One region of the Nesterenkonia halobia genome, then DNA from elsewhere that is predicted to be linked to it. Evidence: riboswitches for the same ligand, from Rfam matches in the RefSeq annotation. Region 1 holds a riboswitch; each other region holds the start of a gene.

Region 1 (9,901 bases):
TGGCGTTGATGACGCTGTAGGTGTTGAAGTCCACGTTCCGGTAGAAGAGCTCGGCGCCCTCCTGCTCCTGACCGGCCATGATCGGATCCAGACCCGCCCAGGCGTCGACGTCGCCGTTGGACAGCGCGGTGGCGCCGTCGGCGTGCTGGAGGTTCTGGACCTCGACGTCGTCGACGCTCATCCCGGCCTGCTGCAGCGCCTGGACCAGGAAGAAGTACGGGTCGGTGCCCAGCGTGGCGGCCACGCTGGCGCCCTCGAGGTCCTCCATCGACTCGATGTCCGAGTCCGGACCGGCGACCAGCGCCGACCACTCAGGCTGGTTCTCGATGAGGATCGTCTTCTGCGCGGCGCCGTTGGCGCGGGCGAGCAGCGCCGCCGAACCGGCGGTGGAGCCGACCTGGATCGCCTCGGCGCGCAGCTTCTCGTTGGCGTCGTTGGAGCCGTGGGACTGGACCCACTCGACCTCGGTGCCGGCGTCGGAGAGCTCCTCCTCCAGCCAGCCGTGCTCCTTGATGACCAGACTCAGCGGGTTGTAGGTCGCGAAGTCGAGGGTGAGCGTGCCCAGCTCGCCGTCCTCGGAGTCGGACGGCCCCTCGCCCTGCACGCAGCCGGCGGCCAGGACGGTCACCGCCGCGCCGGCGGCGACGACACGGGCGAGCCGGGTGGTGCGGAGGGCGGCGTGGTGCGAACGATTCATCGTGGGGAACGGCCTTTCGTGCAGTCGTGTCATCAAGGGGCAGGCGGTGCCGCGCGGGGGAGGGGGAGCGTCAGTGCTCGTGGCTGTCCACGACGTGGCCCGCGACGAGCTTCGCTCGTCACGGGTCCCTGACGTCGTGGGTCCAGACGCCGAGGCCGGCGAGCAGCTCGCCGCGCAGCGTGGCCAGCTCGGCCGAGGCGCGGTCGCGCGGGCGCTCGCCCGGGACCTCGAGCAGCCGGGAGACTGTCGCGCCCTCGGGGGCGCCGTCGGAGTCCTCGGCCGGGTCGGCGCCGAGCAGCAGGATCCGGTCGGCCAGCTGCAGGGCCTCGTCGACGTCGTGGGTCACCAGCAGCACGGTGGTGCCGGTCTGCGCGTGGACGTCGAGCAGCAGGTCCTGCATCTTCAGCCGGGTCAGCGCGTCGAGCGCGCCGAAGGGCTCGTCGAGCAGCAGCACCCCGGGCCGACGCGCCAGCGCCCGGGCCAGCGAGGCGCGCTGGGCCATGCCGCCGGAGATCTCGCGCGGACGCAGCTCCGCCCGCTCGGCCAGCCCGACCAGCCGCAGCAGCTCGTCGACGCGCTCGCGGCCCTCGGCCCGGGACACGCCGCGCGGCAGTCCCAGGGCGACGTTGCGGCGGATCGAGCGCCAGGGCAGCAGCCGCGGCTCCTGGAACCCGACGGCGGTGCGCTCGTCGAAGGGCTTCACCGGGTCGCCGTCGATCAGCACCTGGCCGTCGTGGCCGGCGTCGAGACCGCCGACGGCGCGCAGCAGCGTGGACTTGCCGCAGCCGGAGGCGCCGAGGACCGCGACGACCTCGCCGGGACGCAGGGCGACGTCCACGTCGCGCAGCACAGTGCGCTCGCCGAAGCGCCGGCCGACGGCCTGCAGATCCACCGGCAGCGAGCGGCGGGCGGACTCGGCCGTCGTGCCCGGACGGGCGGCGGGCGACTCGGCCTCGGCGGGACGCTCGGCGCGGGGCGTCGCGAGGGCAGGTGCGGACGTCGTCATGGAGGATTCACGCTCCCATCGGTCCTGGCGGTAGCACCCGGCGTGACAGAAGCACCCGGGTTGCTGCGGCGTCGTCGAGCCAGATCTCTCGGCCGCTCGGGATGGATACGCGATTCACCGTACGAGGCCCGACGCGCCGGGACCAAAGCGCGCCCACGATGTGAGACATCCGGCGACATCTTCTGCCGCCGCAGACGCTCCCGGTCGCCCCCGCCGGGGGAGGCTCATCTGACGAACTGTGACATGAACACTCTGCACAGATTTGACGAGTGTTCATCACCGGCCCGTACAGTTGAGCCCAGCCACCATCCAGAGCGACTGAGAGATCTGGCTCGACGACGTCGCAGCAACCCGGGAAGGCCACGCCGCGCCGGGTGCTACCGCCAGGACCGATGGAGAATGCCCATGATTTCACTGCGCCATGTGTCCACGACCTTCCCCGCCGCACGGGGTGAGGATCCGATCCGCGCCGTCGACGCCGTCAGCCTGGAGATCCCGCAGGGGAGCATCCAAGGCATCATCGGCTTCTCCGGCGCGGGGAAGTCGACGCTGCTGCGGAACATCAACCTGCTCGAGCGCCCCACCGCCGGCGCGGTGCACGTCGCCGGCACGGAGCTCACCGCCCTCGACGGCGAAGCGCTGCGCCGTGCGCGCCACCACATCGGGATGATCTTCCAGGGCTTCAACCTGGTGAACAATCTGACTGTCGCGCAGAACGTGGAGCTGTCGCTGAAGTTCGCCGAAGTCTCCGAGAAGGCCGAGCGCCGCCGGCGCGTGGCCGAGGCGCTGGCCATCGTCGACCTCGCCGACCGTGCTGAGACCTACCCGGCCCAGCTCTCCGGCGGACAGAAGCAGCGCGTGGCGATCGCCCGGGCGCTGGCCACGCGGCCGCAGGTGCTGCTCTGCGACGAGCCGACCTCGGCCCTGGACCCGGCGACGACGGCGACGGTGCTGCAGTACCTCGCCGACGTGAACCGGGACCTGGGGATCACCGTGGTCATCGTGACCCACGAGATGGAGGTCATCAAGGCCCTGGCCGATCATGTGGCCGTCATGGAGGACGGCCGCGTCGTCGAGCGGTTCCCGGCCGCCGAGCTGGACCGTGAGGACTTCGCCCCGCGCACCGCCATCGGCGAGTATCTCGCCGGCGGCGGCATCCGCGTCGACCGCGGCGGGCGCGCGGCGGCCGACGTCGCCGCGCCGGAGCAGACGGATCGCGCGGAGCAGACGGAACAGGCCGCCGCGCACGACTCGCACCAGCTGTCGGAGGTGGTCGGCTGATGCAGCGCATCCTCGAACTGCAGCCCGAGCTGGTCCAGGCCCTGCTGGAGACCTTCGTGATGATCGGGGTCGCCATCCCGCTGGCGGTGCTGCTCGGCACGCCGCTGGGCGTGTGGCTATTCGTCCACGCCCCGGGCGGGATCGCGCCGTCGCCGCGCAGCCATGCCGTGGTCAGCGGGCTGGTCAACGCCGTGCGCTCCTTCCCGTTCCTGATCCTGCTCATCGCGATCATCCCGTTCACCCGGCTGATCGTCGGCACCACGGTCGGCACCGCCGCGGCCATCGTGCCGCTGACGGTCAACGCGATCCCGTACTTCGCCCGGCTGGTCGAGCAGAACATCAGTCAGCTCGGCACCGGCGCCGTGGAGGCCTCCCGGGCGATGGGGGCGACGCGCCGGCAGATCATCCGCAACGTGCTGCTGGTCGACGCCCGGCCCGGCCTCATCGGCTCGATCACCATCACCACGGTCAGCTTCATCTCCTACTCGGCGATGGTCGGGCTGGTCGGCGGCGGCGGGATCGGCGACTTCGCCATCCGCTACGGCTACTACCGGTATGAGACCGCAGTGATGCTGGTGGCCATCGTGCTGATGCTCGCCCTGGTCAGCCTCGTCCAATGGGGCGGCGGCCGACTCTCCCGGCTGGCCGACAAGCGGGTCTGACCGCTCGGCTCCCCGCCCGCCGGAGCCCGCCTCCGGCCCCCTCCCTCCGCCGTCCGGCGTGATCGGCCCGACGCGTCGACGGCTCACCGCACCTCTGACACGAAAGCATCCCCATGTCTCACCTGCTGAACCTCTCCGGCCCCTCGTTCGGCGGCCCCTCCCGCCGCGGCGTGCTCGTCGGCAGCCTCGGCGCCGCCGGCGCGCTGGCCCTGACCTCCTGCGGCCTGGCCGACGCCGTCGGCGGCGGGAGCGGCGACGACACGACCATCAGCATGATCGTCACCGAGTCCGCGCCCTTCCAGGAGCCCACCGAGATCGCGAAGGAGCTGCTGGCCGAGGACGGCTGGACGCTGGAGACCACCTACGTCACCGACATCATCCAGCCCAACCAGGTCGTCTCGCAGGGCGAGTACGACGCGAACTTCTTCCAGCACATCGCCTACCTGCGCCAGTTCAACGAGGACAACGGCACCGACGTCGAGCCGGCCTTCTCGGTGTACTACGCCCCCAGCGGCATCTTCTCGCTCGAGCATGACAGCATCGAGGACCTTCCGCAGGGCGCGCAGATCGCGCTGGCGGTGGACACGGCCAACAACGGCCGCGGCATCAAGCTGCTGGCCGAGGCCGGAGCCCTGGAGATCGACGAGTCCAAGCCGGTCACCGAGCTCAGCCAGCGCGACATCACCGCCAACCCGAAGAACTTCGAGTTCATCGAGGTCGACCAGCAGTCCACTCCGCAGACGCTGCCCGACGTCGACGCCGGCTTCGCCTTCGCCCGACTGATCGCCGAGGCCGGCCACGACGTCGACGAGACCGCGCTGATCCTGGAGGACGACGCCGAGGTCCGGCGTCCCTACACGATCGTCGTGGCCGGCCGGCCCGGCTTCCAGGACACCGAGAAGGCCCGGGCGCTGCAGAAGGCCTTCCAGTCCGAGGAGGTCCGGCAGTGGTACGCCGACTACCTCGACGGCGCCATCGACTTCACCGACGAGTTCACCCTCGAGAACGTCGAGGACGTCTGGGCGGAGTTCTCCGGCTGAGCCGGTCCGCCCCCGCTGAACCCTCCCGGCGGCGGTCGCGCGGTGCACTGGGCATGGCCGCGACGACCGTCGTCGGGAGTCTCCCTCCCGAGTCCGCTCCGCCGGGGCCTTCCCCGTCGACTCGCCGCCCGCCCGAGGATGTGATGCCGCGATGAGCACGACCGCACTGCACGAGACGACAGCCCACCAGGACCGTCGCTCCGCCGACGGAGTCGAGCTGCCCGAGGAGCTGCTCGCCGAGATCGCCGACGGCGCCGTCGACCGCGAGCTCGACCGCGAGCTGCCGCACGGGCCCGTCGCCGCGCTGGATGCCGCCGGCTTCGGCGCGCTGCGCGTGCCCGGCGAGGCCGGCGGACCCGGAGCGAGCATCGCGGACCTTACCCGTCAGGTGATCCGCCTGGCGGCCGCCGACTCCAACGTCGCCCATCTCTACCGCGGGCACTTCGGCTTCGTGGAGTCGCTGCGCTTCCAGCCCGAGGAGATCCGGCGCGCCTGGTACCCGCGGGTGCTGGCCGGCGAGACCGTCGGCAACGCCTCCACCGAGAAGGGCGGCAACGCGCTGGGCACGCTGAACACTGTGCTCACCGTCGGCGAGGACGGCACGACGCGGCTGGACGGCGAGAAGTTCTACTCCACCGGCACGATCTTCGCCGACCACACCCGCGTCTCGGTCTCCCGCCCGGGGCGCGAGGGGCGCGGCTTCGCCGTCGTGCCGATCACCGCCGACGGTGTGACCGTCCACGACGACTGGGACGGCTTCGGCCAGCGGCTCACCGGCACCGGCACCACGCAGTTCGACGGCGTGCCGGTCGCCGAGGACGCGGTCCTCGACCGGGTGCCCGGATCCCATGAGGCCGTGCACGAGGCGGCCTTCTTCCAGCTCCACCTGCTGGCGGTGCAGGTCGGCATCGCCCGCGCCGCCCTGGCCGACGCCTCCGCGCTGGTGGCGAAACGGTCCCGGACCTTCAACACTTCCGGCTCCGGACAGCTCTTCCGCGAGGATCCGCTGATCCAGCAGATCGTCGGCCGGATGTCGGCGCGGACCTTCGCCGCGGAAGCGACGGTGCTCGAGGTCGCCCGCATCCAGGACCGTGCGCTCGCCGCCGGGCTGGCCGCCGGCACCCAGGACGACCCGCACGCCGAGCTGCCGCGGGCGGTCCACGACGCCGAGATCGCGGTCGAGCAGGCGCAGATCACCGTGCCGGAGACGACCATCGGCGTCGCCCAGGAGCTCTTCCAGACCGTCGGCGCCTCCGCCACGCTGCGCGGCAAGGCCCTGGACCGCCACTGGCGCAACGCCCAGACCATCGCCACGCATAATCCCGTCGCCTTCCGCGCCCGCGCCGTCGGCGACTGGGAGGTCAACGGCACCCTGCCCGAAGGGCTCACCGCGATCGGGGATGCCGCCGCCTCGGGCGCCGCGGCGTCGACTGCGGGAGGAGGAGCATGACCACGTCGCTGCAGACCCCCGCCCCGGCGGAGCCTGGGCTCGCGCCGCTCCGCGAGCGCCGTCGTGTGCTGGCCTCCGCCTTCGCCGGCACGACGATCGAGTGGTACGACTTCTACCTCTACGGCACCGCCGCCGCGCTCGTGTTCGACACCCAGTTCTTCCCCAGCGAGAGCGAGCTGGCCAGCACCGTCGCCTCCTTCGCCGCGCTGGCCACCGGGTTCCTCATGCGGCCCCTGGGCGGCATCGTGGGCGGCCACCTCGGCGACCGGATCGGTCGCAAGGCGCTGCTCGTGGCCTCGCTGATGATCATGGGCATCGCCTCGCTGCTCATCGGCCTGCTCCCGAACCACGGGACCATCGGCGTCTGGGCCGCGATCGCCCTGGTGACGCTGCGCATGGTGCAGGGATTCGCGACCGGCGCTGAATGGGGCGGCTCCGCCCTCCTCTCGGTCGAGCATGCCCCGGCCCGGCGCCGCGGGCTCTACGGATCCTTCACGCAGGTGGGCTCTGCGGCCGGCATGCTCCTGGCCACCGGCGCCTTCGTCCTGGTCGGCGCGCTGACCACCGATGAGGAGTTCGCCGCCTTCGGCTGGCGGATCCCGTTCCTGCTCTCGGCCGTGCTGGTGGTGCTGGCCCTGTGGATCCGGCTGGGAGTGCAGGACGCGCCCGAGTTCTCGGCGATGCGCCGCGAGGGGCGCACTGCGAGATCCCCGGTGCGCGAGGTGATCGCCCACCATCGCGGCCCCCTGCTCATCATCATCGCCCAGCGCATCGCGCAGAACAGCGTCTATTTCCTCATCGCGGTGTACCTGCTGAGCTACCTCTCCTCCACGCGCGGCGACGACGCCGCAGGAACCACGGCGGTGATGGTCGCCTCCGCCGTCGGCCTCGTGACCACCCCGCTGTGGGGCCTGATCTCGGACCGGGTGGGCCGGCGGGCGCCGACGGCCTTCGGCTTCGTGGCCATCGCCGGCTTCGTGTGGGTGCTCTTCGCCTACCTGGACGCCGGGCCGCTCACGCTGCTCCCGCTGGTCGTGATCCTGGGGATGAACATCGCCCACGACGCGGTGTACGGCCCGCAGGCGGCCTGGTTCGCCGAGCAGTTCCCGATCGAGGTGCGCTATTCCGGGGTGAACATGGGCTATCAGCTGGGCTCCGTGATCGGCGGCGGCATCATGCCCCTGGTCGCCGCCCTGCTCTTCGCCGCCGGCGGCGACACCCCCTGGCTGATCTGCGCCTACGTCACGACGATCGCCGCGATCTCGTTCGGAGCGACCATGCTCGCCCGCGACTCCCACGGCCGCTCCCTCCGCGCCGCGCGCGACGACCGACCCTGACCATCCTGAGGACCCGAGGAGAACCATGCCCCCGACGCCGATGCTCTTCAACGCCTTCGACATGCTCGTCCCCGTCCATCAGTCCCCGGGGCTGTGGCGCCACCCGGACTCGCGGATCGCCGAGTTCGACACGCTGGCGTACTGGACCGAGCTGTCCCGGACGGTGGAGGACGCCGGGTTCTCCTCCCTCTTCCTGGCCGACGTGCCCGGGGTCTACGACGTCTACGGCGGCGACGGCGACGCCGCGGCGCGCGGGGGCGTGCAGTATCCGCTGCTGGACCCGCAGGTGATCGTGCCGGCCCTGGCCGCGGCGACCACCCACCTGGGCTTCGGCGTGACCGCCTCGGTGACCTACGAGGCGCCGTACCTGCTGGCCCGACGCTTCGCCACATTGGACCACCTCACCGGCGGCCGGGTGGCCTGGAACATCGTCACCAGCTACCAGGACTCGGCGGCGCGGAACCTCGGCATGCAGGGCCAGATCCCGCACGACGAGCGCTACGACCGCGCCGACGAGTACATGGAGGTCATGTACGAGCTCTTCGAGCGCTCCGTCGAGGACGACGCGGTGGTCGCCGACGCCGACCGCGGGGTCTTCGTGGATCCGGAGAAGGTCCACGACGTCGACCACGCGGGTCGCTGGTTCTCCGTGCCCGGGCGCATGCTCACCCACCCGGGGCCGCAGCGCACTCCGCTGCTCTTCCAGGCCGGGGCGTCGGCCCGCGGGCAGCAGTTCGCCGTCGACCACGCCGAGGCGATCTTCGCGATCACCTCGCGGCCGGAGAAGCTGGCCGAGCAGGTCACCGCCACGCGTGAGCAGCTCTCCGCCGCCGGCCGGGATCCGGCGTCGGTGCGCTTCTTCGCGATGGTGACCATCGTCGTCGGCGAGACGGAGGACCAGGCGCGGGCCCGGCTGGAGGAGTACCGCGAGCACGTCGACACCGAGGCCGCCCTGACGCTCTTCGGCGGCTGGACCGGCGTCGACCTCTCCGATCTGGCCGAGGACGACGTCATCGCCGACGTGCAGACCGAGGCGAACCAGTCGGCGCTGGCGATGTTCACCAAGGATCCCGAGCAGCGCTGGACGGTCCGCGACGCCGCGGAGTTCATCTCCATCGGCGGCCGCGGTCCGCTGATCGTCGGCGACCCCGCGCAGGTGGTGGACGAGCTGGAACGCTGGCGGGACGTCGCCGACGTCGACGGCTTCAACGTCTCCGCGGCGGTGCGTCCGGCCGACTTCGAGCGGTTCCGCGATCTGGTGGCCCCGGAGCTGCGGCGCCGCGGGCTGCTGGCCGAGCGGCCCGAGCAGCCGCTCACCCTGCGCGAGCAGCTCGGCGGCGAAGGACCGCATCTGGCCGCCGAGCACCCCGGCCGCCGCGGCTGAGCGGCTCGCCTCCGGATCGGGTCAGCGCGCCGCGCGGCGCAGCATCAGGTCCATGATCTCGGCGTCGACCGGGCGCGCCGTGCCGTAGGCCGGGTAGCGGAACGGGATGATGCTGGCATAGGGGTTGATGTCGAGGACGACGGCGTCCTCGCCCGTGTCCAGCCGCGGCGCGAGCAGGTCGACCACGGCCGTCTCGAGCCCCGGGACGGCGGCGAGTCCGTCGGCGGCCAGCTTGGTCAGGTCCTCGGAGAGCGCGTCGGTGACGTCGACGGCGATCCCGCCGCCTGCGGCGAGGTCCGCGATCGGCGTCAGCTGGGCGGTCTCGCCGGCGGGGATCACAGTGTCCGGACTCAGCCCGACCGGCTCGAGGAACGCCTCGGTGATCTGAGGCTGCCGCGAGCTCAGTGCGGCGCACCCGCGGCGCCGGGAGATCTCGGCGGCGGCCAGCTCGCCGACGGTGGAGGACCCGTCGCCGACCACATGCAGCGGGACCCGCACGATGGCCGCGGCGACCCGCCGGCCCACGACGAAGCAGCGCAGGTCCAGCCCCGGATGATGCGCCTCCACCACCATCTGATACTGCGACCCCGAGGTCGCCGAGCGGGCATGCATCGCCTGCAGCCAGGCATGGCGCAGCTCCGGCTCGGTGCGCACGTCGGCGGTGACGCCGCGGCCGGTGCGTCCGGTGGAGGGCTTGACCGCCGCCGGTCCGCCCAGCGTCTTCAGATACTTCACCGCGCGGCTGAACTGGGTGGGGCTGATGCCCCGGCCCTGCGGCGTCGGCACGCCGGCGGTCTCCAGGTAGCGCCGGGTCAGCTGCTTGGAGCGGGCCACGCGGCGGGCATGATTGCTGACCAGCGATGTCACCGCGGAGTCCATCCCGCCGACGACGATGCCGGAGAGCGAGAAGACCACATGGTTGTCGGTGATCCGCTCGGCCGTCATCCCGCGGCGCCGGGCGGCGTCCTGGAGCAGCTCGCGGTGCGTGCTCACCGCGGTCCACCGGTTCATCAGGCCCCGTCGCGGCGTGACGTGCTCGGCGAG
Region 2 (9,901 bases), on a different contig from region 1:
GGCATGACCCCGCTGCTGGAGGCGCTGGACTGGGTGCTGACCGCCGACTCCTGGACGGGGCCGGGCGGACTCGGCGTCCGCGCCGGCGAGCACCTGCTCTACTCGCTGCTCGCCGTCGGGCTCTCGGCGCTGGTCGCGCTGCCGGCAGGGCTGTTCATCGGCCATACCGGCCGCGGCCGGGGGATCGCCGTGGTCAGCACCGGAGTCACGCGGGCGCTGCCCACGCTGGGGGTGATCACCCTGGTGGCGCTGGCCGCCGGGATCGGACTGACCGCTCCGATGGTCGCCTTCATCGTGCTGGCGGTTCCCTCGATCCTCGCCGGCGCGTACTCCGGCGTCGAGGCGGTGGACCCGCAGGTCGTCGACGCCGCCCGCGCCCAGGGGATGAGCCCGCGGCAGGTGCTGCTCGGCGTGGAGGTGCCGCTGGGCCTGCGGCTGATCCTCGGCGGCGTGCGGCTGGCGACGCTGCAGGTCGTGGCCACGGCGACGCTGGCCGCCTACGTCGGCGCCGGGGGCCTCGGCCGGCCGCTGTTCCTGGGCCTGCGCAACCACGACTATGCCATGATGCTGGGAGCGTCGATCGTGGTGATCCTGCTGGCCGTCGTGCTCGACGCGCTGTTCGCCCTCGGGCAGCGCCTGCTCGCCCGCCGGCCCGGCATCGCCTGATCCACCAGGAAGGGGAACGACTATGAACCATGCCTCGCCTCGCAGCACCCGTCTCCGCGGCAGGACGGCGAGCATCACCTCGCTGGCGACCGCCGCGCTGCTGGGCCTGACCGCCTGCTCCTCCTCGGATCCGCTGGCCGAGGGCGACGACGGCGGCGGGGGAGCGGGCGACGGCTCGGCCCTCGTCGTCGGCTCGCAGCAGTACTACTCGAACACGATCATCGCCGAGCTCTTCGCCCAGCGGCTCGAGGCCGAGGGCCACGAGGTCGAGCGCGAGTTCGAGATCGGACAGCGCGAGGTCTACATGCCCGAGGTCGAGTCCGGCGCCATCGACCTCTTCCCGGAGTACGCGGGCAACTTGCTGCAATACCTGGACTCGGAGGCCGAGGCCGCCACGCGCGAGGAGATCCTCGCCGGGCTGGAGGAGGCCCTGCCCGAGGGCGTCGAGACGCTGTCCGCCGCCGAGGCCACCGATCAGGACTCCTACGTGGTCACTGCCGAGTTCGCCGAGGAGCACGACCTGTCCAGCGTCGGCGACCTCGCCGACGTCGACGGCGGGGTGCGCATCGCGGCCAACTCCGAGTTCGCCACCCGGCCCTACGGGCCCGAGGGGCTGGAGGAGGTCTACGGGGTCGACGCCGAGGTGGTGCCGGTGGAGGACTCCGGCGGGCCGCTGACGGTGCGCGCGCTGACCGACGGCGACGCCGACGTCGCCGACATCTACAGCGCCGACCCCACGATCGAGGAGAACGACCTGGTCGTGCTCGACGATCCCGAGGAGCTGGTCCCGCCGCAGCCGGTGGTCCCGCTGGCCTCCGAGGCCGTCGGCGAGCAGGCGCGCGCGGCCGTCGAGGACGTCACCGCCGAGCTCACCAGCGAGGAGCTGCTGGCGCTGAACGGGCGCAGCATCGACGAGCAGGCCGCGGCCGAGGACATCGCCGCCGACTGGCTCGCCGAGAAGGACCTCGACTGAACACATGAACATTCATGACGATATGTGACATGTCGTCTTCTCTTCCTCCGGGGACCTGCAGTAGCGTGGGGCCCTGAACAACAGAATGACCCATCCAGAGCGGCTGAGAGATCTGGCTCGACGATGCCGCAGCAACCCGGATGACGTCCCTGCCGAGCAGGGCTTCGTGCCGGGTGCTAACGCCAGGACCGATGGAGGATCCATTGAGCACTGACGTGCCCGCGAAACCCGCAGCGCCCCGCCCGACCAAGCGCCCCAACGGGCAGTGGAAGGTCGACGGCACCGACCCGCTGAACCACAACGAGGAGTTCAAGCAGGAGGACAACGGCCTCAACGTGCGTCGCCGCATCGAGGAGGTCTACTCCAAGCAGGGCTTCTCCTCGATCTCGAACGACGACCTGCGCGGCCGCTTCCGCTGGTGGGGGCTGTACACCCAGCGGCGTCCCGGCGTGGAGGCCGGCGCGCACAACTCGCTGCCGCCCGAGGAGGTCGACGACGAGTACTTCATGCTGCGCGTGCGCATCGACGGCGGCGGGCTGAGCACCGAGCAGCTGCGCGTCGTCGGCGAGGTCTCCCGGGACTTCGCCCGCGACACCGCCGACGTCACCGATCGGCAGAACGTGCAGCTGCACTGGGTCGCCGTCGAGGACGTCCCGGAGATCTGGCGCCGGCTGGAGGCAGTCGGCCTGCACACCACCGAGGCCTGCGGCGACACCCCGCGGGTGATCCTCGGTTCGCCGGTGGCCGGGATCTCGGCCGACGAGGTCATCGACCCCACGCCGGTCATCCGCGAGATCTCCGACCGCTACATCGGGGATCCGGAGCTGGCGAACCTGCCGCGCAAGTACAAGACCGCGATCACCGGCCACCCCAGCCAGGACGTGGTCCACGAGATCAACGACTGCTCGCTGGTCGGCATCGACCACCCCGAGCACGGTCCCGGCTACGACCTGTGGGTCGGCGGCGGGCTGTCCACCAGCGCCCGGCTGGCCGAGCGGCTCGGCGCCTTCGTGACCGAGGAGCAGGCCGCCGAGGTCTGGCACGGGGTCACGCGGATCTTCCGCGACTACGGCTACCGCCGGCTGCGCAACAAGGCCCGGCTGAAGTATCTGATGGCCGACTGGGGCCCGGAGGAGTTCCGGCGCGTGCTCGAGGAGGAGTACCTCGGCTATGCGCTGTCCGACGGTCCGGCTCCGCCGACGCCGAACGTCCCCGGCGACCACATCGGCGTGCACCGGCAGAAGGACGGGCTGAACTACATCGGCGCCGCGCCGACCGTCGGACGGGTCTCCGGCACGCTGCTGGTGCAGCTGGCCGACCTGCTCGAGGTCCACGGCTCGGCCCGGCTGCGCACCACGCCGTTCCAGCACCTGGTGATCCTCGACGTCGCCGACGAGCACGTCGCGGCGGTGCAGGCCGGACTCCGTGAGCTGGGCCTGGACCCGGCGCCGTCGGTGTTCCGCCGTTCGACCATCGCCTGCACCGGCATCGAGTTCTGCAAGCTGGCCATCGTCGAGACCAAGGCCAACGCGGCCACCGCCGTCGGCGAGCTCGAGGAGCGGCTGGCCGACGTCGCCGAGCAGATGCCGCAGCGGCTGACGCTGCACATCAACGGCTGCCCGAACTCCTGCGCCCGCATCCAGACCGCCGACATCGGCCTGAAGGGCCAGCTGCTGCCCGACGGCGACGGCGGCAAGTCGCCCGGCTATCAGGTCCATCTGGGCGGCGGGCTGACCTCCGAGCAGCGTGACGACCCGGGACTGGGCCGGACGGTGCGCGGGCTCAAGGTCACCACGGAGGAGCTCGTCGACTATGTCGAGACGCTGGTCCGCCGCTTCCTGGCGGAGCGGACCGCCGGCGAGACCTTCGGCCAGTGGGCCCACCGCGCCGACGAGGAGCGCCTGCAGAAGGAGGAGGTGACCGCCGCATGAGCGCCGCGACCGACCGCGCCTGCGCCGTCGCCGAGGCGCCCGTCGACGTCGACCGACTCCGTGCGCTGGCCGCCGAGGGGGCCGAGACCCTGGGCTGGGAGGCCTCCGCCGAGGAGGTCATCGCCTGGGTGGGCGAGCACTTCTCCGTCGAGGACCTGGCGGTGGCCTGCTCCATGGCCGACGCCGTCGTGCCCTCGCTGGTGGCCGACCAGTTCCCCGGCGTCGACGTGCTCTTCCTGGAGACCGGATATCACTTCACCGAGACGCTGGCGACCCGCGACGAGGTCGCGCGCCAGCTCGACGTGACCGTCGTCGACGTCACCCCGAAGCTCAGCGTCGCCGAGCAGGACGCCGCGCACGGCAAGGACCTCTTCGCCAGCGATCCGGCGGCCTGCTGCCGGATGCGCAAGGTCGAGCCGCTGAACGACGCGCTGGCCGGGTACCGCGTCTGGTTCTCCGGCGTGCGCCGCGAGGAGGCCCCGACGCGGCTGAACACTCCGCTGGTGACCTTCGACGAGGCCCACGGGCTGATCAAGGTCAACCCGCTGGCCACCTGGCGCCACGAGGACCTGGTGGACCACTCGGCCCGGCGGCGGCTGCCGGTGAACCTGCTGCGCGACAACGGCTACCCATCGATCGGCTGCAAGCCCTGCACCCGACCGGTCGCGCCGGGGGAGGACCCCCGGGCCGGCCGCTGGTCGGGCAGCGGCAAGATCGAGTGCGGCATCCACACCGCCGCCGCGACGGAGAGCTGATGAGCACCGGACACGTCGCCCTGGTCGGCGGCGGGCCGGCCCCGAGCGAGCTGATCACCGTGCGCGGCCGCGAGCTGCTGACCGCCGCCGACGTCGTCGTCGCCGACCGGCTGGGCCCGCGGGGCCTGCTGGACGAGCTCGGCGCGGACGTCGAGGTCGTCGAGGTCGGCAAGGAGCCCGGTCGGCAGTCGGCCACGCAGGACGAGATCAACGAGCTGCTCGTCGACCGCGTGCGGGCCGGCCGCCGGGTGGTGCGGCTGAAGGGCGGCGATCCCTATGTGCTGGGCCGCGGCGGCGAGGAGCGCGAGCACTGCCGCGCCCACGGCGTCGACGTCGAGGTGGTCCCCGGCATAACCTCGGCCTCCGCGGTGCCGGCGGCCGCCGGGATCCCGCTGACCCATCGCGGGCTGGCCCGCGGCTTCACCGTGATCACCGGCCACGAGGATCTGGACGTGGTGCCGCGCTCGGCGCAGCACACGCTGGTGATCCTCATGGGAGTCTCCACGCTGCCGCGGGTGAGCCGCCAGCTGATGGCCGACGGCCACGACCCCGAGACGCCGGTGGGCGTGGTGGAGTCCGGCGGGACCGAGGCGCAGCGCGTGACGCTGGGTCGGCTGCACAGCATCGCCGAGACCGCCGCTCAGCGGCAGGTGGCCAACCCCGCAGTGATCGTCGTCGGGCAGGTGGTCACCCTCGCCGACGACTGGACCGACGAGACGACCGGCGCGACGACGCCCCCGCGACCCGCTTCCGACACGAAGGACGGACACAGACCATGACTGCTGAGAACCTGACCGCCGCGTCCGAGTTCATCCCCGACGCGGCCCGCCGCATCGCTGTGATCGGCTCCGGACCCGCAGGGGTCTACGCCGCCGACAACCTGGCCCGCTCCGAGGGCGGCGAGGCGCTGGCGATCGACCTCTTCGACCGCTACCCGACGCCCTTCGGGCTGATCCGCTACGGCGTCGCGCCGGACCACCCGCGCATCAAGGGCATCGTCAAGGCCCTGCACAAGGTGATGGAGCGCGACGGCATCCGCTTCATCGGCAACGTCGACTACGGCACCGACATCACGCTCGAGGAGCTGCAGCGGCATTACGACGCCGTCGTCTTCGCCACCGGCGCCGTCGACGACGCCGCGCTGAACATCGAGGGGATCGACCTCGACGGCTCCTTCGGCGCGGCAGATTTCGTCTCCTGGTACGACGGCCACCCCGACTACCCGCGCGAGTGGCCGCTGGACGCCACCGAGGTCGCAGTCATCGGCAACGGCAACGTCGCCCTGGACGTCGCCCGGATGCTCTCCAAGCATGCCGACGACCTGCTGACCACCGAGATCCCGCAGAACGTCCACGAAGGGCTGAAGGCCTCGCCGGTGACCGACGTGCACGTCTTCGGCCGGCGCGGTCCGGCCCAGGTGAAGTTCACCCCGCTGGAGCTGCGCGAGCTGGCGCACTCGAAGGACGTCGACATCGTGCTGCACCCGGAGGACTTCGAGTTCGATGAGGGGTCCGACGAGTCCATCAAGTCGAACAACCAGGTCAAGACCATGGTCAACACGCTGACCAACTGGCTGGTCGAGCAGGACGAGCGCGAGGAGGACCCGGACCACCAGCCGGCCTCGCGGCGGCTGCACCTGCACTTCCTGCAGTCGCCGACCGAGATCCTCGCCGGCGAGGGCGAGGACGCCGGGAAGGTCGCCGGCATCCGCATGGAGCGCCAGGAGCTGGACGGCACCGGCAACGTGCGCGGCACCGGCGAGTTCCTCGACTACCCCGTGCAGTCGGTCTACCGCGCCGTGGGCTACTTCGGCTCGCCGCTGGCCCACGTGCCCTTCGACGCCGACCGCGGCGTGATCCCGAACGAAGCCGGTCGGGTGCTGGACGAGGACGGCGCCGCAGTGCCCGGGGTCTACTCCACCGGCTGGATCAAGCGCGGCCCGGTCGGGCTCATCGGCCACACCAAGGGCGACGCGATGGAGACCGTCGCCTGCCTGCTCGAGGACCTCCCGCAGCTGCCCGGCCGCGGGACCGCCGCCGGGGACGTCGACGTCGTCGAGGTGCTGGAGTCCCGCGGCGTGCAGACGACCTCCTGGGCCGGCTGGCTGCAGCTGGACGACCATGAGCGCGGGCTCGGCGAAGAGGCCACGGCGGACGGTCCCGTCGAACGTGAACGGGTGAAGATCGTCCCCCGCGAGGACATGGTCGAGGTCTCCCGGCAGAGCGCCCGCGTCACCGTCTGAGCGGCGCGGCGGGCGTCACCGGCCGGACGCTCCGACCGACCGGGCCGGGGTGCTCGATCCATCGAGAGGGCGATCTGTGCAGGTTCCCCACGGCACCGCCGTGAGTTTCCTGCACAGATCGCCCTCTCGATGTTTCACCAGGCTGTCGGCGCGTCCTCAGGGCGTGGCCGTCTGCTGGTACAGCACCAGGCGAGGCACCCCGTCGAGGAAGCGGTAGGTGCTGGTCATCTGCGCCCGGAAGGGCTCCCGGCCGGCGCGCGTCGCCTCGGCACGGTAGACCAGCGCGGCGACGTCGCGGCCCAGATCCAGCGCGCGCGGCTCGGCCAGCGCGTAGCCGTCCCACGGCGGCGCGCCGTCGAGCGAGGCGACGACGGCGTCGCGGTCGAGGATCGAGCCGTCGACCAGGACCATCAGCCCGTCCGGGGTCATCAGGGTCCCGAAGTGGGCGCCGCCGCGCTGCGCGCAGAGGGCGCGCCATCCGGCGTGCTCGACCTCCAGCAGCGTGGTCAGCAGGTCGTCGGCGCGCGTCATGCCGACGAACGTATCAGGAGGCCTGCGCCTCGGTCAGCCGCTGGGCGACCTCGAGCCGCTCGACCTGGAACTCGCCGGGGCTGTGGTGCCGGCAGAAGCCGCCGTCGGGGACCTTCTGCAGGTGGGCCGCCATCTGGGCGAGCTCTGCGGCGGAGAACTCCTCGGCGCGGCGGCGCTTGGCCGGCTGGCGCCGCTCGGTCTCCTCGCGCGAGCCCACCTCCAGGCCGAAGAGATCCTCCAGGGCCTGGACGTAGTCGTCGGAGCGGCCCTCGGCGGCCATCTCGCGGGCCCGGACCGTGGGGGTGTGCAGCAGCTTGCGCACGATCCGCCGGGCGGCGAACTCGACCTCCTCAGCGGCGGCCGTGCAGCCGTGCTGCTTGCGGACCTTCTCCATCTCGCCGTCGAGCAGCTGCTGGGTGTGCTTGCGCAGCGCGACGATCGCGTCGTCGGCGGTGCGGCGGCGCCGTTCCTCGAGGTACTCCCGGACCGAGGCCTGCACGACCTCGCGCGCCTGCTCCACCGAGTTCTCGGTCTCCTGCGGCGCGGCCATCTTCACCGACTCCAGGGTGATCAGCTCGACGTCGTCCAGCTCGGCGACCTCCGGGGTGAAGTCGTGGGAGAGCGCGAGGTCGATGACCGTCAGCGGACGGTCGCGGCCGTCGTCGCCGACGCCGGCCAGCCGCCGGATCTCGTCGGCGGTGATCTGCCGGTTGCCGCCCGAGCAGCCGACGATCACGTCGGCGCCGGCGAAGGCCGCCGGCAGCTCCTCCATGGCCAGCGCCCGGGCCCCGCCGCCGCGCTCGGCGACGAACTGCCCGGCGCGTCCGGAGCCGGAGAAGACCGAGATGTCGGAGACGCCGCGCTCCTGCAGCTGGGCCAGCGCGGTGCCGGCGTAGGCGCCGGTGCCGATGAGCACCACGGAGGCCCCGGGGTAGAAGGCGGCGCCGTCGCCGTGCAGATCGCCGGCGACGTCGAGGGCGACCGAGACGATCGAGCGGCCCCTGCTGCCCAGCGCCGTGCGGGCGCCGACGTCCTTGGCGGTGCGGGTGGCCGATTCGAAGAGCCGGGTGAGGGTGCCGTTGACGGTGCCGGCCTCCTGGGCCTCGGCCAGCGACTTGCGCACCTGGCCGGCGATCTCCCGCTCGCCCACCACGGCGGAGTCCAGTCCGGCGCCGACTTCGAAGAGGTGGCCGACGGCGTCGTCCTCGACCAGCGTGCGGAAGGAGGAGGAGATGGTGTCGCGGGCGACCCCGGAGGCCTCGGCGACGGCCTCGACCAGCTCGTCGCGGCTGGCGGCGAGGTCGTGCTTCGACTCGGACGGGGCCTCGGCGTAGATCTCCAGGCGGTTGCAGGTCGCCAGCGTCACGGCAGGAACGTCCACAGAACCGGCCACATCGGCCGCTCCTGAGCTGAGGGTGCCGACAGTCTCGAGATCGAGATCGGCATGCGTCGCCACGAGTGAGAAGAGAACCACGACTTCCCGATTCTACAGCCTGGACGGTCACCTGTGGGGAGAAGGTGACATACGAGACGCCCGCGCCCGCGCGCGGATGAGATGGTGAGCGGAGCGCGATGGGCGAAGATCTCGACTGACAATCGAACGGCCGCCGGATCGCGCGCCGGGCTCGGCGGGGGAGGGCGAGGCCCCGGTGCCGCCGAGCCCCGGGGCGCAGTAGGCTGGGCGGCATGACTCCCTCCGCCTTCCACAGCATGGCCGCCTCCTCGCCCACGACGGTGCCGACCCGCCCGGTCGCCCCCGCCGCCGCGACGCTGCCGGCCGAGCATCCGCTGCGCACCGGGGCCACCGCCGATTCCTCGCTGCTGGTGGAGTACCGCGGCGGACGCGACTCGCAGGGCCGGCCCGCCCGCCCGCAGCGCCGCCCGGTGTGGTTCATGCGCCAGGCCGGCCGCTCACTGCCCGAGTATCGCGAGCTGCGCGAGGGCACCGCGATGCTCGACGCCTGTCTGGACCCGGCGATGGCCTCGGAGATCACGCTGCAGCCGGTGCGCCGCCACGACGTCGACGCCGCCATCTTCTTCTCCGACATCGTGGTGCCGCTGCGCCTGGCCGGCATCGACGTGGAGATCGTGCCCGACGTCGGCCCGGTGCTGGCGCATCCGGTGCGCACCCGCGCCGACGTCGAGGCGCTGCCGACGCTCGACGACGACGCCTTCGCCCCGGTCGCCGAGGCCGTCCGGCGCACTGTGGCCGAGCTGGGCTCGACCCCGCTGATCGGCTTCGCCGGCGCGCCCTTCACGCTGGCGGCCTACATGGTCGAGGGGCGGGCCTCCCGCGACCACCTGGGGCCGCGGACGATGATGCACGCCGACCCGGAGACCTGGGAGGCGCTGGCCTCCTGGGCCGCCGACGTCTCCGGCCGCTTCATGCGCGCCCAGCTGATGGCCGGCGCCTCGGCCGCCCAGCTCTTCGACTCCTGGGCCGGCTCGGTCGGCCGCGCGGACTACGCCGCCCACGTGCAGCAGCACTCGGCCGCCGCGCTGTCCCATGTGCAGGGGCTGGGCGCGCCGCTGGTGCACTTCGGCACCGGCACCTCCGAGATCCTGGACCTGATGAAGGACGCCGGCGCCGATGCAGTCGGCATCGACTACCGGCTGAGCCTCGCCGAGGCCACCCGCCGGCTGGGGGAGGAGACCCCGCTGCAGGGCAACATCGATCCCGCGCTGCTGGCCGCCGGGCCCGAGGCGCTCGAGGCCCACGTCCGCGAGGTCGTCGCCGCCGGATCGTCGGCCGCCGGCCACGTGGTCAACCTCGGCCACGGCGTGCCGCCGTCGACCGACCCGC
Region 3 (9,901 bases), on a different contig from region 1:
GCGGGAGTCCTCGGCGATGAGCTCGTCGAAGCGGGCCTGCCCGGCCTCGGCCTCCTCGGCCGCCGCGTCGGCGTCGGACGCGTCCGCCAGGCGCAGCGGGGCGGCGTGGGAGTCCTGCGCAGTGCTCGGGTGCGGCATGGTCAACCTCGATTCCGTCGCATTAATTACCGACCGTTCGTTCAGTATAGCAGGATGCGTGTGATGGTCAACACAGAGCGAGAGTAGGAGTGAAGCGAGAGCGAGGGTGGGGCGGTCAGCTCCGCGGAGCGCGCAGCCCCGTCAGCAGCAGGCCGGTGACCATCTCGGCCAGCGTCTCGTCGGAGTGGTCGTCCGTGGGGCGGTACCAGTCGACGATGGAGTTCACCATGCCCATCGCCAGTCGTGAGGCGGTGCGGGCGTCGACGTCGTCCCGCAGGTCCCCGTCATCCTGGGCCTGGCGGATCAGCTCGGCGATGCGCAGGGTGATCTCGCGGCGCCGTTGCAGCGCGCGGATCTCCAGCTCGGAGTTGCCGCGCAGTCGCAGCAGCAGGGTGACGTGCGGCAGCGAGGCCGTCAGGACCGCCACCGAGCCGCGGATGATCTCCTCGAGCTCCGCGACGGCGGGCGCTCCGCGGGACTCGGCCTCGGAGACGACGCGTTCGAGCTCGGCCAGCGAGCGGCTCAGCGCGATGTCCAGGATCTCCTCCTTGGAGGAGACGTGGTGATAGATCGCCGACTTCGAGATGCCGAGCTCCCGGGCCAGGACGCCCATCGACGTCGCCTCGTAGCCGTGCCGGTTGAAGGCCTCGACGCAGACGCGGATCAGGCCTTCGCGGTCGTAGCCGGGGCGGCCGCGGCGTCCGACGCGGGCGGCCTCGGTGCTACGGTCGGAGTCCTCGGCGGCGGTGGTCGCGATCTCGGGCATGACTCCCAGCCTAGCCGTCAGCCCGAGCGCGGGCGCTGGTCGTGGATCCGGCGCAGCTTGCCCGAGGAGCGGGCCAGCGTGCCCGGCTCCTCCACGCAGACCTCGCAGCTGGAGCCGACGGAGACCTTGATGCGGCGGGCCAGCTCGACGCCGGCCGCCGCGGCCGCCTCGGCGGCGGTCTCGGGGCGTCGTTCGATGCGCACCGTCATCCGGTCCATCGTCTCCGGCCGGCTGAGCCGCAGCTGGAAGTGCGGGGAGAGCGCCTCGAGCTCCAGGGCGATCTCCTCGATCTGCGAGGGGAAGAGGTTCACGCCGCGCAGGATGATCATGTCGTCGGAGCGGCCGGTGATGCGCCCCATGCGCCGGTGGCCGGGCCGGTCCGTGCCGGGCTGCAAGCGGGTCAGGTCGTGGGTGCGGTAGCGGATGATCGGCAGCGCCTGCTTGGTCAGCGTGGTGAAGACGAGCTCGCCGTCCTCGCCGGTGGACAGCGGGTGCTCGTCGAGCGGGTCGATGATCTCCGGCAGGAAGTGGTCCTCCCAGATCGTCGAGCCGTCCTGCCGGGCGGCCGACTCGCCGGCGACGCCGGGCCCCATCACTTCGGAGAGTCCGTAGATGTCGCAGGCGCGCAGCGCGAAGGTCCGCTCGATCTCCTCTCGCATCTGCTCTGTCCACGGCTCGGCGCCGAGCACGGCGACCTCCAAGGAGGTCTCGGCCGGATCGATGCCGGCGTCGCGGAAGGCGTCGGCCAGGGTGAGCAGGTAGGTCGGCGTGCAGAGGATGACCCGCGGGCGGAAGTCGCGGATGAGCTGGACCTGCTTCTCGGACTGGCCGCCGGACATCGGCACCACGGTGGTCTGCAGCTTCTCGGCGCCGTAGTGGGCGCCGAGGCCGCCGGTGAACAGCCCGTAGCCGTAGGCGTTGTGCACCAGGTCGCCGGGGCGGACGCCGGAGTGCCGCAGGCAGCGGGCGAGCAGCGTGGCCCAGGTGTCGAGGTCCTCGTCGGTATAGCCGACGACGGTCGGCAGGCCGGTGGTGCCGGAGGAGGCGTGGAGGCGGCGGATCTGCTCCCGCGGGACGGCGAAGGCCTCGAACGGGTAGGCCGCGCGCAGGAACTCCTTGTCGGTGAAGGGGAACTTCGCCAGATCCTCCAGCGACTGCAGGTCGTCCGGGCCGACGCCGTGGGCGTCGTAGAGCGCGCGGTAGGCGGGGACGTTCTCGTAGGCGTGCCGGACGGTCTGCTGCAGCCGGGTCAGCTGCAGCTCCTCGATCTCGGCGCGGCTGTACAGCTCCTCCGGGTCGGGGGAGGCCGGGTCGCGGCGCGTCGACTCGGGGTCGACCTCCGCCGGGCGGGAGGGGGTCTCGGGGGCGGTCGCGGGGGAGGAGTCGGCGGCACGGGAGGGGGAGGCCATGGGGATCACTTCTCTCCGGGGGTCTGGGCGGTGCGGTCGGCGCCGGCAGGGCCGGCAGGGCCGGCAGGGTCGGCAGGGTCGGCGGGTGCGGCGGAGGGCGCCGGCACAGTGCGCGAGCGGCCGCGGAAGACGGCGACGGGCTCGTCGTCGCAGGTGACCGTCACGTCGAAGACGCCGCTGCGTCCGGTGCGTGCGACCTCCACGGCCTCGGCGACCAGCTCGTCGCCGGGGCGCGTCGCACGCAGGAAGGTGATGTCGGCGCCGGAGGCGACGGTGACGGTGCCGTCGTCCTGATCCGGGTGGTTGCATGCCATCGCGAAGCATGTGTCGGCCAGGGCGAAGATCATCCCGCCGTGGGCGATCGCGAAGCCGTTGGTCATCTCCGGCCGCAGCGTCATGGCCAGGCGGGCGCGGCCGGGCTCGGCGAGGAGCACCTCGGCGCCCAGCCATCCCGCGCATCGATCCGTCTCCAGCATGCGGTGGCGCGGCCCGTCGTCGGGCATCGGCACGCCTCGCGGGGAGGCGCTCGGCGCGGAGGGTCCTGCGGCGTCCGGCGGCTCGACCGTGGCCGTCGGCGACGGCCGCTCGGGGTGGGCGGGCTCGGGCATCACAGGCTCCTCACGATTTATAGACCGATTGGTCGGTAAATAAACTCAAGCACTGGAGGGTGTGTGATGTCAAGCACATCCGTGGAGGCGGGCGGGGCGGGTCGTCGGGCGCCGGGGGCGGAGATCACCGGCGTCGAGTGCACGGCCCGCCGGCGGGAGGGTCCACATCCTGAGATTCTGCGCCGGTCTCCCGGCGGGGACTTGCCCTTTCGGCCTCGCGCGGGCAGACTGATGACCAGGTCAAGAGTGCCAGCGTGAAACCCCGGTTTGCTGGCCGGCAACCCTCCAGTTCGCGGTGGGGTGCCCCGGGTGACGACCAGGCTTCGTCGGGATTCCGGCGGGGCAAGCGCGGGCCATCACACGACACAGTGCGGCCCACCTCATGTCCTTCGACAGGGCCGCATGGCAGGTTCTCTCGCCCGCAGCGCGGGCGGCGCCTCCGTTCCGGTCCCTGTCGCCACGACCGCATTGAACGGAGAGCTCGATGAGCAGCACTGAGAACACCGCTCCCACCTGGAGCTTCGAGACCCAGCAGATCCACTCCGGCGTCGAGCCGGACCCCGTCACCGGCGCGCGGGCGCTGCCGATCCAGCAGACCACCTCCTTCGTCTTCCCGAGCGCCGAGACCGCCGGGAAGCGCTTCGGCCTGGAGGAGCTCGGCCCGATCTACTCCCGGCTGACCAACCCCACCGTCGAGGCGGTGGAGAACAAGATCGCCGCGCTCGAGGGCGGCGTCGGCGCGCTCGCGGTCGGCTCCGGCCAGGCCGCGGCGTCGATCGCGCTGCTGAACGTCGTCGAGACCGGCGGCCACGTCGTCGCCTCGCCGTCGCTGTACGGCGGGACGCAGAACCTCTTCAAGCACACCCTGCCCAAGTTCGGCATCGAGGTCACCTTCGTCGAGGACCCCGACGACGTCGAGTCCTGGCGGGCGGCCACGCGGGAGAACACCGGCGCCTTCTTCGGCGAGGTCGTCGCGAACCCGCGCGGCGACGTGCTCGACCTGGAGGCCGTCGCGGCGATCGCCCACGAGCACGGGGCCCCGCTGATCGTGGACAACACGCTGACCAGCCCGTACCTGATCCGGCCGATCGAGCACGGCGCCGACGTCGTCGTCCACTCGGCGACCAAGTTCCTGGGCGGCCACGGCACGGCGATCGCCGGCGTGATCATCGACTCCGGGAACTTCGACTACACGAAGAACCCGCAGCGCTTCCCGGGCTTCAACGAGCCGGACGAGAGCTACCACGGCATCGTCTTCGGCCGGGACCTGGGCGTCGACGGGATCTTCGGGGTCAACCTGTCCTACATCCTCAAGGCGCGCGTGCAGCTGCTGCGCGACCTGGGCCCGTCGCTCTCGCCGCACAACGCCTTCGAGATCAACCTCGGTCTGGAGACGCTGAGCCTGCGCATCGAGCGCCACGTCTCCAACGCCGAGGCGGTGGCGGAGTACCTGGAGAACCATCCGGCGGTGACGCGCGTGAGCTACCCGGGCCTGGAGTCCAGCCCCTGGCACGAGCGGGCGCGGAAGTACCTGCCCAAGGGCGTCGGCTCGGTGCTGGCCTTCGAGGTCGAGGGCGGCGCGGAGGTCGGTCAGGCGGTCGTCGACGGACTGCAGCTGCACTCGCTGGTCGCCAACGTCGGCGACGTCCGTTCGCTGGCGATCCACCCGGGCTCGACCACGCACCGTCAGCTGACCGAGGAGGAGCAGGCCGCCGCCGGAGTCGTCCCCGGCCTGGTGCGCCTCTCGGTGGGCCTCGAGCACATCGACGACATCCTCGCCGACCTCGACCAGGCCCTCGCCGCGGCCGCCTCCGGCGGCGCCGAGGCCCCGGCCGAGTCGACGGAGCCGACCCCGGTCGGCTGACCCCGGCGCGGCGCGTCGACGACGACGGCCCGGTCCGCCGGCACCCTCACGGTGCCGCGGGCCGGGCCCTCGGCGTCGAGGCCGGGCCGACGAGCACACCATGTCCGACTGCGACGACCGCGACCGCCGCGGCAGCGACGACTGCACGGATCCGCGGGATCCCCGACCTTCAGGAGCCCCCGAGCCGATGACCGCCCAGGTGCCGACCACGACCGTTCGACCCGACGGCGCGCTCGCCGTCGTCGACGTCGGCGCCCACACCTTCGAGACCGGCGGGCGGCTGCCGCAGGTCTCGATCGCCTACGAGACCTGGGGAGAGCTCGCGCCCGACGGCTCCAATGCGGTGCTGGTGCTGCACGCGCTCACCGGCGACACCCACGTCGCCGCCAACGAGGCCGACCCGGAGGCCGGCTGGTGGGAGGGGCTGGTCGGCCCCGGCCGCGCCGTCGACACCGACCGCTGGTTCGTCGTCTCGCCGGCGATGATCGGCGGCTGCTACGGCTCCACCGGACCGGCCTCGGCCGACCCGCAGGGTCGCCCGTGGGGTTCGCGCTTCCCCTACACCACGATCCGCGACTCCGTGCAGCTCGAGGCCCGGCTGGCCGACCAGCTCGGCATCGAGCGCTTCCACGCGGTCCTCGGCGGCTCGATGGGCGGAGCCCGGGCGCTGGAATGGGCGGCGAGCTTCCCGGACCGCGTCGCCGGAGTGGGCGTGTTCTCCTGCGGGGCCGAGTCGACGGCCGAGCAGATCGCCTTCGCCCAGGCTCAGGTCGCCGCGATCGAGAACGACCCGCACTACGACGGCGGCGACTATTACACCGGCCCCTGGCCGGAGGCCGGGCTCGGGCTGGCCCGGCGGATCGCGCACATCACCTACCGCACCGAGACCGAGTTCTCCGCCCGCTTCGGGCGCGAGCACCAGGGTGACGAGGACCCCTTCGGATCCTCGCGCCGACCGCGCGGGCGCTTCCAGGTGGAGTCCTATCTGGACCACCAGGCGCGCAAGCTGGTCTCGCGCTTCGACCCGAACGCCTACATCCTGCTCACCGAGGCGCTGGCCGGCCACGACGTCGGCCGCGGCCGCGGGGGCGCGGCGGCGGCGCTGCGACAGGTGACGGCGACGCCGTTCGTCGCGGCAGTGGACTCGGATCGGCTGTACCACCCCGAGCAGTCGCATCGGCTCGCCGAGCTGCTGCCCGGCGCCGGGGGAGTGCACATGATCTCCTCGCCGATCGGCCACGACGGGTTCCTCACCAGCCCCGACCAGATCGCCGAGCCGCTGCGCGAGACGCTGCGGCTGTAGCACCGTCCGGCGTCCGCCGGGCGGTCAGTCGCCCTGGGCCGCCGACCCGCCCGGCGGCATCGCCCCGCCGAAGAGCGGCTCATAGGTGGGGCGCTTCGCGGTGACCCCGTCGCCGGAGGATCGGCCGCGCAGCCGCCGCAGCACCCAGGGGAAGAGATGGTGCCGGGCCCAGACGGCGTCGTCGGCGCGCGCCTCGCGCCAGCTGCGCTCGGGCGTCGGACGCGGTTCGAGCGGCTCGAGGTCGTGCTCGACGTTCAGCGTGTCCAGCGCCATCGCGGCGATGGTGTGGTGCCCCAGCGGGGAGAAGTGCAGCCGGTCCTCGTCCCACATCTCCGGACGGGTCAGGCTGCGCAGCGCCCACATGTCGGCGACGACGGCGTCGTGCCGGGCCGCGACGGTGCGGACGTTCTCGTTGTAGATCGCCACTTTGCCGCGCACGGAGCCGACCACCGGAGTCTCGCGCACGTCCGGTCCGGTGAACAGCAGCAGCGTCGCGCCGGTGGTCGCCAGGAGCTGCACCATGGTGTCCAGCGTGCGCGCGGTCTCGTCGGGGTCGCCGCCGGGTCGGATGACGTCGTTGCCGCCGGCGCAGAGGGTGATCAGATCCGGCGCGAGGTCCAGCGCCGGGGCGATCTGGTCGTCGCGGATCTGGGCGATCAGCTTGCCGCGCACCGCCAGGTTCGCATAGGCGAAGTCGGCCGTTCCGGCCGCGAGCTCCTCGGCCATCCGGTCGGCCCACCCGCGGTGGTATCCGGGGCGGGACTCGTCGGGGTCGCCGATGCCCTCGGTGAAGGAGTCGCCCAGCGCGACGTAGCGGCTCCAGGGGTGCCGATGGTCCGCCGCGGAGTGCGCGGCGTCGGGTGCGGAGTCATGATCTGCGGGGTGGTGGAGTTCTGACGAGTGCACGCCTTCATTCTGCCGGAGCCGCCCCTGGAGTTCCATGACCGACGGCGGCGCCGCCCCGCCCGCGACCAGCGGCCCGACGGCGGCGCCGCCCCGCGATGAGTCCGCGGCTCGGGTGGGAATACGGTCGTATTCCCACACCGACCGCCGAGTCATCGCCGGGGGATGAGATCATGGACCGCCGGATGCGTCGACGGCGCGTCCGATCCGTCCTGGTCCCGACCGAGCCTGACCCGAGGAGTCCCCGCCGATGAACCCCGAGCCCGTCGTCGTCTGGTCCCGCGAGCCCGACGAGCGCCGCGACACCCACCTGGTCGTGCTGCTGCACGGCTACGGATCCCACGAGCACGACCTCCTCGGCCTGGTGCCGAATCTGCCCGAGGAGTTCACCTACGCCTCGCTGCGGGGGCCGCAGACGGCCGGGCCCGGGTACGGCTGGTTCGCCCTGGATCCCCAGGATCTGAGCTACGACTCCGCCGAGGTGCTGCAGGCCGCCGAGGACGTGTGGTCCTGGATCGAGTCGGTGCAGGACCAGCACCTCTCGGTGACGCTGCTGGGCTTCTCCCAGGGCATGGCCGTGGCGACGACGCTGCTGCGCACCCGTCCGCACCAGCTCGCCGCCGTCGTCGGCCTCTCCGGATTCGTCCTCGACCCGGGCGAGGACGAGCGGGTCGCCGCCGCCGTCGACGACGAGGCGCTCGCGGCCGCGCAGGTCCCGTTCTTCTGGGGGCGCGACCAGGAGGACCCGATCATCCCGGCCGCCGCCGTCGACCACACCCACCGGTGGGCCACCGAGCACGCGAACCTGACCAAGGTCCTCTACGCCGGCGCCGGCCACGGCGTGGTGCCGCAGGAGATCTCCCACGTCGGCGAGTTCCTCACCCACATGGTGCTCAAGCCGGCGCGCACCGCCCGCCGCTGACGACGCCGACGCCGCCCGCGCGGCTCGGTGCCGCGCCGCTCAGTCCTCGAGCTCCTCGGGCTCCTCATCGAGCTCCTCGAGCTCCTCCGCGACCGGCGTGAGGGCCGCCTCGGGCAGGCCGAGCGCCTCGCCGTCGAGCTGGACGATCTCGCCGGGGCGGATCTGCCGGCCGCGGCGGGTCTCGACCTCCTCGTCGACGGTCACCGCCCCGGCGTCGAGCACCTCGCGGGCCATGCCGCCGTGCTCGACGACGTTGGCCAGCTTCAGCAGCTGCCCCAGCCGGATGGACGCGTCCCGGATGGGGATCTGGTCGACCTCGATGAACTCGCCCTCGTCGTGGTCCTCGTCGAAGCCTTCGTCGAGCGCCTCCTCGACGTCGTCCTGGTGCCGCCGCGCGTCCTGGTCCTGGTGCTCCTCGCTCATGCCTCCAGTCTGGCGCATCCGACGGCGCGCCACAGGACGTCATCATCCGGCCGGTCGAATCCTCAGGGACGTTCTACGCTGGGTCCATGTCCTCCTCGACCATCACACAGACGCCGGTCCGCGACGCCGGACAGTCCCGGACCGCCTGGATCCTGTTCCTGGTGATGTCGCTGGTCGCCGGAGCGGCCATCCCCTCGCAGGGACGGATCAACTCCGCGCTGGCCGCCGAGACGGCCGACCCCTTCCTCGCCGCGCTCATCTCCTTCGCCGTCGGCCTGGTGCTGATGCTCGTCATCGTCGCGGCCACGCCGCGCGGGCGGGCCACGATGCGCCGCGTGCGCCCGGCGCTGGCCGCCGGCGAGGTGCGCTGGTGGTACCTGCTGGCCGGCTGCCTGGGCGGCTATCTGGTGCTGACCCAGTCGCTGACCATCGGGATGATCGGCGTGGCCGTCTTCACCGTCGCAGTGGTCACCGGCCAGACGCTGGGCGGGATGCTCTGGGACCGCGTCGGGCTGGGGCCGGGCGGGCGCAAGCGGCTCTCCCCGCTGCGCGTGATCGGCGCGATCCTCACCGTGCTGGCGGTGCTCTGGACGGTCTCGCCGCAGCTGGGCGCCGACCACGGCGGGCCCGAGTGGCTGCTGCTGGTGATCCTGCCGCTGCTCGCCGGCGTCGGCTCCAGCGCCCAGCAGGCGCTCAACGGACGGCAGTCGGCCGCCTACGGCAGCCCGATCCCCGGGACGCTGATCAACTTCATCGCCGGCACCGCGGTGCTGCTGGTCGCCTACCTGATCAAGCTGGGGGTCGGCGGCGTCGGCGAGGCGCTGCCCACAGCCGGCTGGTACTACCTGGGCGGGCCGATGGGCTGCGTGTTCATCGGCCTGGGCGCCGTGCTGGTGACCCGGGTCGGGGTGCTGCTGGCGGCGATGGGCATGATCGCCGGTCAGCTCATCGGCTCGCTGCTGCTGGATCTGATCATCCCGGCTCCGGGCTCGGTGGTCACCACGGCCACCGTGCTCGGCACGTTGCTGACGCTGGTCGCCGTCGTCGTCGCCTCGCTGCCGGACGGCCGGGCCTCCCGCCGGCGCGGCGCGGGGCACTAGACTCGGACTCCGCCGGCTCCGCAGGGGAGCGGGACCCGTCGGAACGGAGGCGAGCACGATGGACCAGGACGTCCACATCATCACCGTCGCCGTGGACGACCTCGACGCCGCCCGCCGCTTCTACGTGTCCGGACTCGGCTGGCGCCCGCTCTTCGAGGAGCCCGGCGAGATCCAGTTCTACCAGTCGGCGCCCGGCCAGGTGCTGGGCCTCTTCGACGCCGAGGCGCTGGACGTCGACATCGGCGACGGCGGCGTCCATTCCCGGCCCGGCGGATTCACGCTGGCGCAGAATCTCCACGACGCCGACCTCGTCCACCGGACCGTCGACCGGATGGAGCGCGCCGGCGCGACCATCCTCAAGCAGCCTCAGCCCGCGGCGGTGCCCGGCATGATGCACGCCTACGTCCGCGACCCGGTGGGCATCGTCTGGGAGATCGCCCACAACCCCGGCTGGCGGATCGACGA

Evidence for each region. A riboswitch is a leader RNA that binds a small molecule or an ion and turns the genes downstream of it on or off. The one in region 1 is predicted to bind S-adenosylmethionine.
Region 2: another riboswitch for S-adenosylmethionine. It lies ahead of ABD652_RS01095 (nitrite/sulfite reductase); the one in region 1 lies ahead of ABD652_RS12325 (methionine ABC transporter ATP-binding protein).
Region 3: another riboswitch for S-adenosylmethionine. It lies ahead of ABD652_RS00885 (O-acetylhomoserine aminocarboxypropyltransferase/cysteine synthase family protein); the one in region 1 lies ahead of ABD652_RS12325 (methionine ABC transporter ATP-binding protein).

The regions. Positions count from the first base shown of each region.
Region 1 is NZ_BAAAYG010000012.1:17,156-27,056, reverse strand. It holds gene ABD652_RS12335 (aliphatic sulfonate ABC transporter substrate-binding protein) at 1-697, opposite strand, end outside; gene ABD652_RS12330 (ABC transporter ATP-binding protein) at 816-1,703, opposite strand; SAM riboswitch class I at 1,716-1,811, opposite strand; SAM riboswitch class I at 2,006-2,102, shown strand; gene ABD652_RS12325 (methionine ABC transporter ATP-binding protein) at 2,109-2,984, shown strand; gene ABD652_RS12320 (methionine ABC transporter permease) at 2,984-3,646, shown strand; gene ABD652_RS12315 (MetQ/NlpA family ABC transporter substrate-binding protein) at 3,760-4,686, shown strand; gene ABD652_RS12310 (acyl-CoA dehydrogenase family protein) at 4,838-6,136, shown strand; gene ABD652_RS12305 (MFS transporter) at 6,133-7,473, shown strand; gene ABD652_RS12300 (LLM class flavin-dependent oxidoreductase) at 7,499-8,857, shown strand; gene ABD652_RS12295 (hypothetical protein) at 8,879-9,901, opposite strand, start outside.
Region 2 is NZ_BAAAYG010000002.1:61,802-71,702, forward strand. It holds gene ABD652_RS01080 (ABC transporter permease) at 1-7, shown strand, start outside; gene ABD652_RS01085 (ABC transporter permease) at 4-666, shown strand; gene ABD652_RS01090 (ABC transporter substrate-binding protein) at 689-1,639, shown strand; SAM riboswitch class I at 1,727-1,837, shown strand; gene ABD652_RS01095 (nitrite/sulfite reductase) at 1,843-3,570, shown strand; gene ABD652_RS01100 (phosphoadenylyl-sulfate reductase) at 3,567-4,325, shown strand; gene cobA (uroporphyrinogen-III C-methyltransferase) at 4,325-5,104, shown strand; gene ABD652_RS01110 (FAD-dependent oxidoreductase) at 5,101-6,567, shown strand; gene ABD652_RS01115 (nuclear transport factor 2 family protein) at 6,724-7,098, opposite strand; gene ABD652_RS01120 (glutamyl-tRNA reductase) at 7,112-8,572, opposite strand; gene hemE (uroporphyrinogen decarboxylase) at 8,785-9,901, shown strand, end outside.
Region 3 is NZ_BAAAYG010000002.1:15,552-25,452, forward strand. It holds gene paaA (1,2-phenylacetyl-CoA epoxidase subunit PaaA) at 1-138, opposite strand, end outside; gene ABD652_RS00870 (TetR/AcrR family transcriptional regulator) at 254-904, opposite strand; gene ABD652_RS00875 (phenylacetate--CoA ligase family protein) at 922-2,313, opposite strand; gene ABD652_RS00880 (hotdog fold thioesterase) at 2,319-2,921, opposite strand; SAM riboswitch class IV at 3,160-3,276, shown strand; gene ABD652_RS00885 (O-acetylhomoserine aminocarboxypropyltransferase/cysteine synthase family protein) at 3,406-4,785, shown strand; gene metX (homoserine O-acetyltransferase MetX) at 4,973-6,088, shown strand; gene ABD652_RS00895 (SGNH/GDSL hydrolase family protein) at 6,113-7,030, opposite strand; gene ABD652_RS00900 (alpha/beta hydrolase) at 7,242-7,913, shown strand; gene ABD652_RS00905 (RNA-binding S4 domain-containing protein) at 7,953-8,336, opposite strand; gene ABD652_RS00910 (DMT family transporter) at 8,423-9,436, shown strand; gene ABD652_RS00915 (VOC family protein) at 9,495-9,901, shown strand, end outside.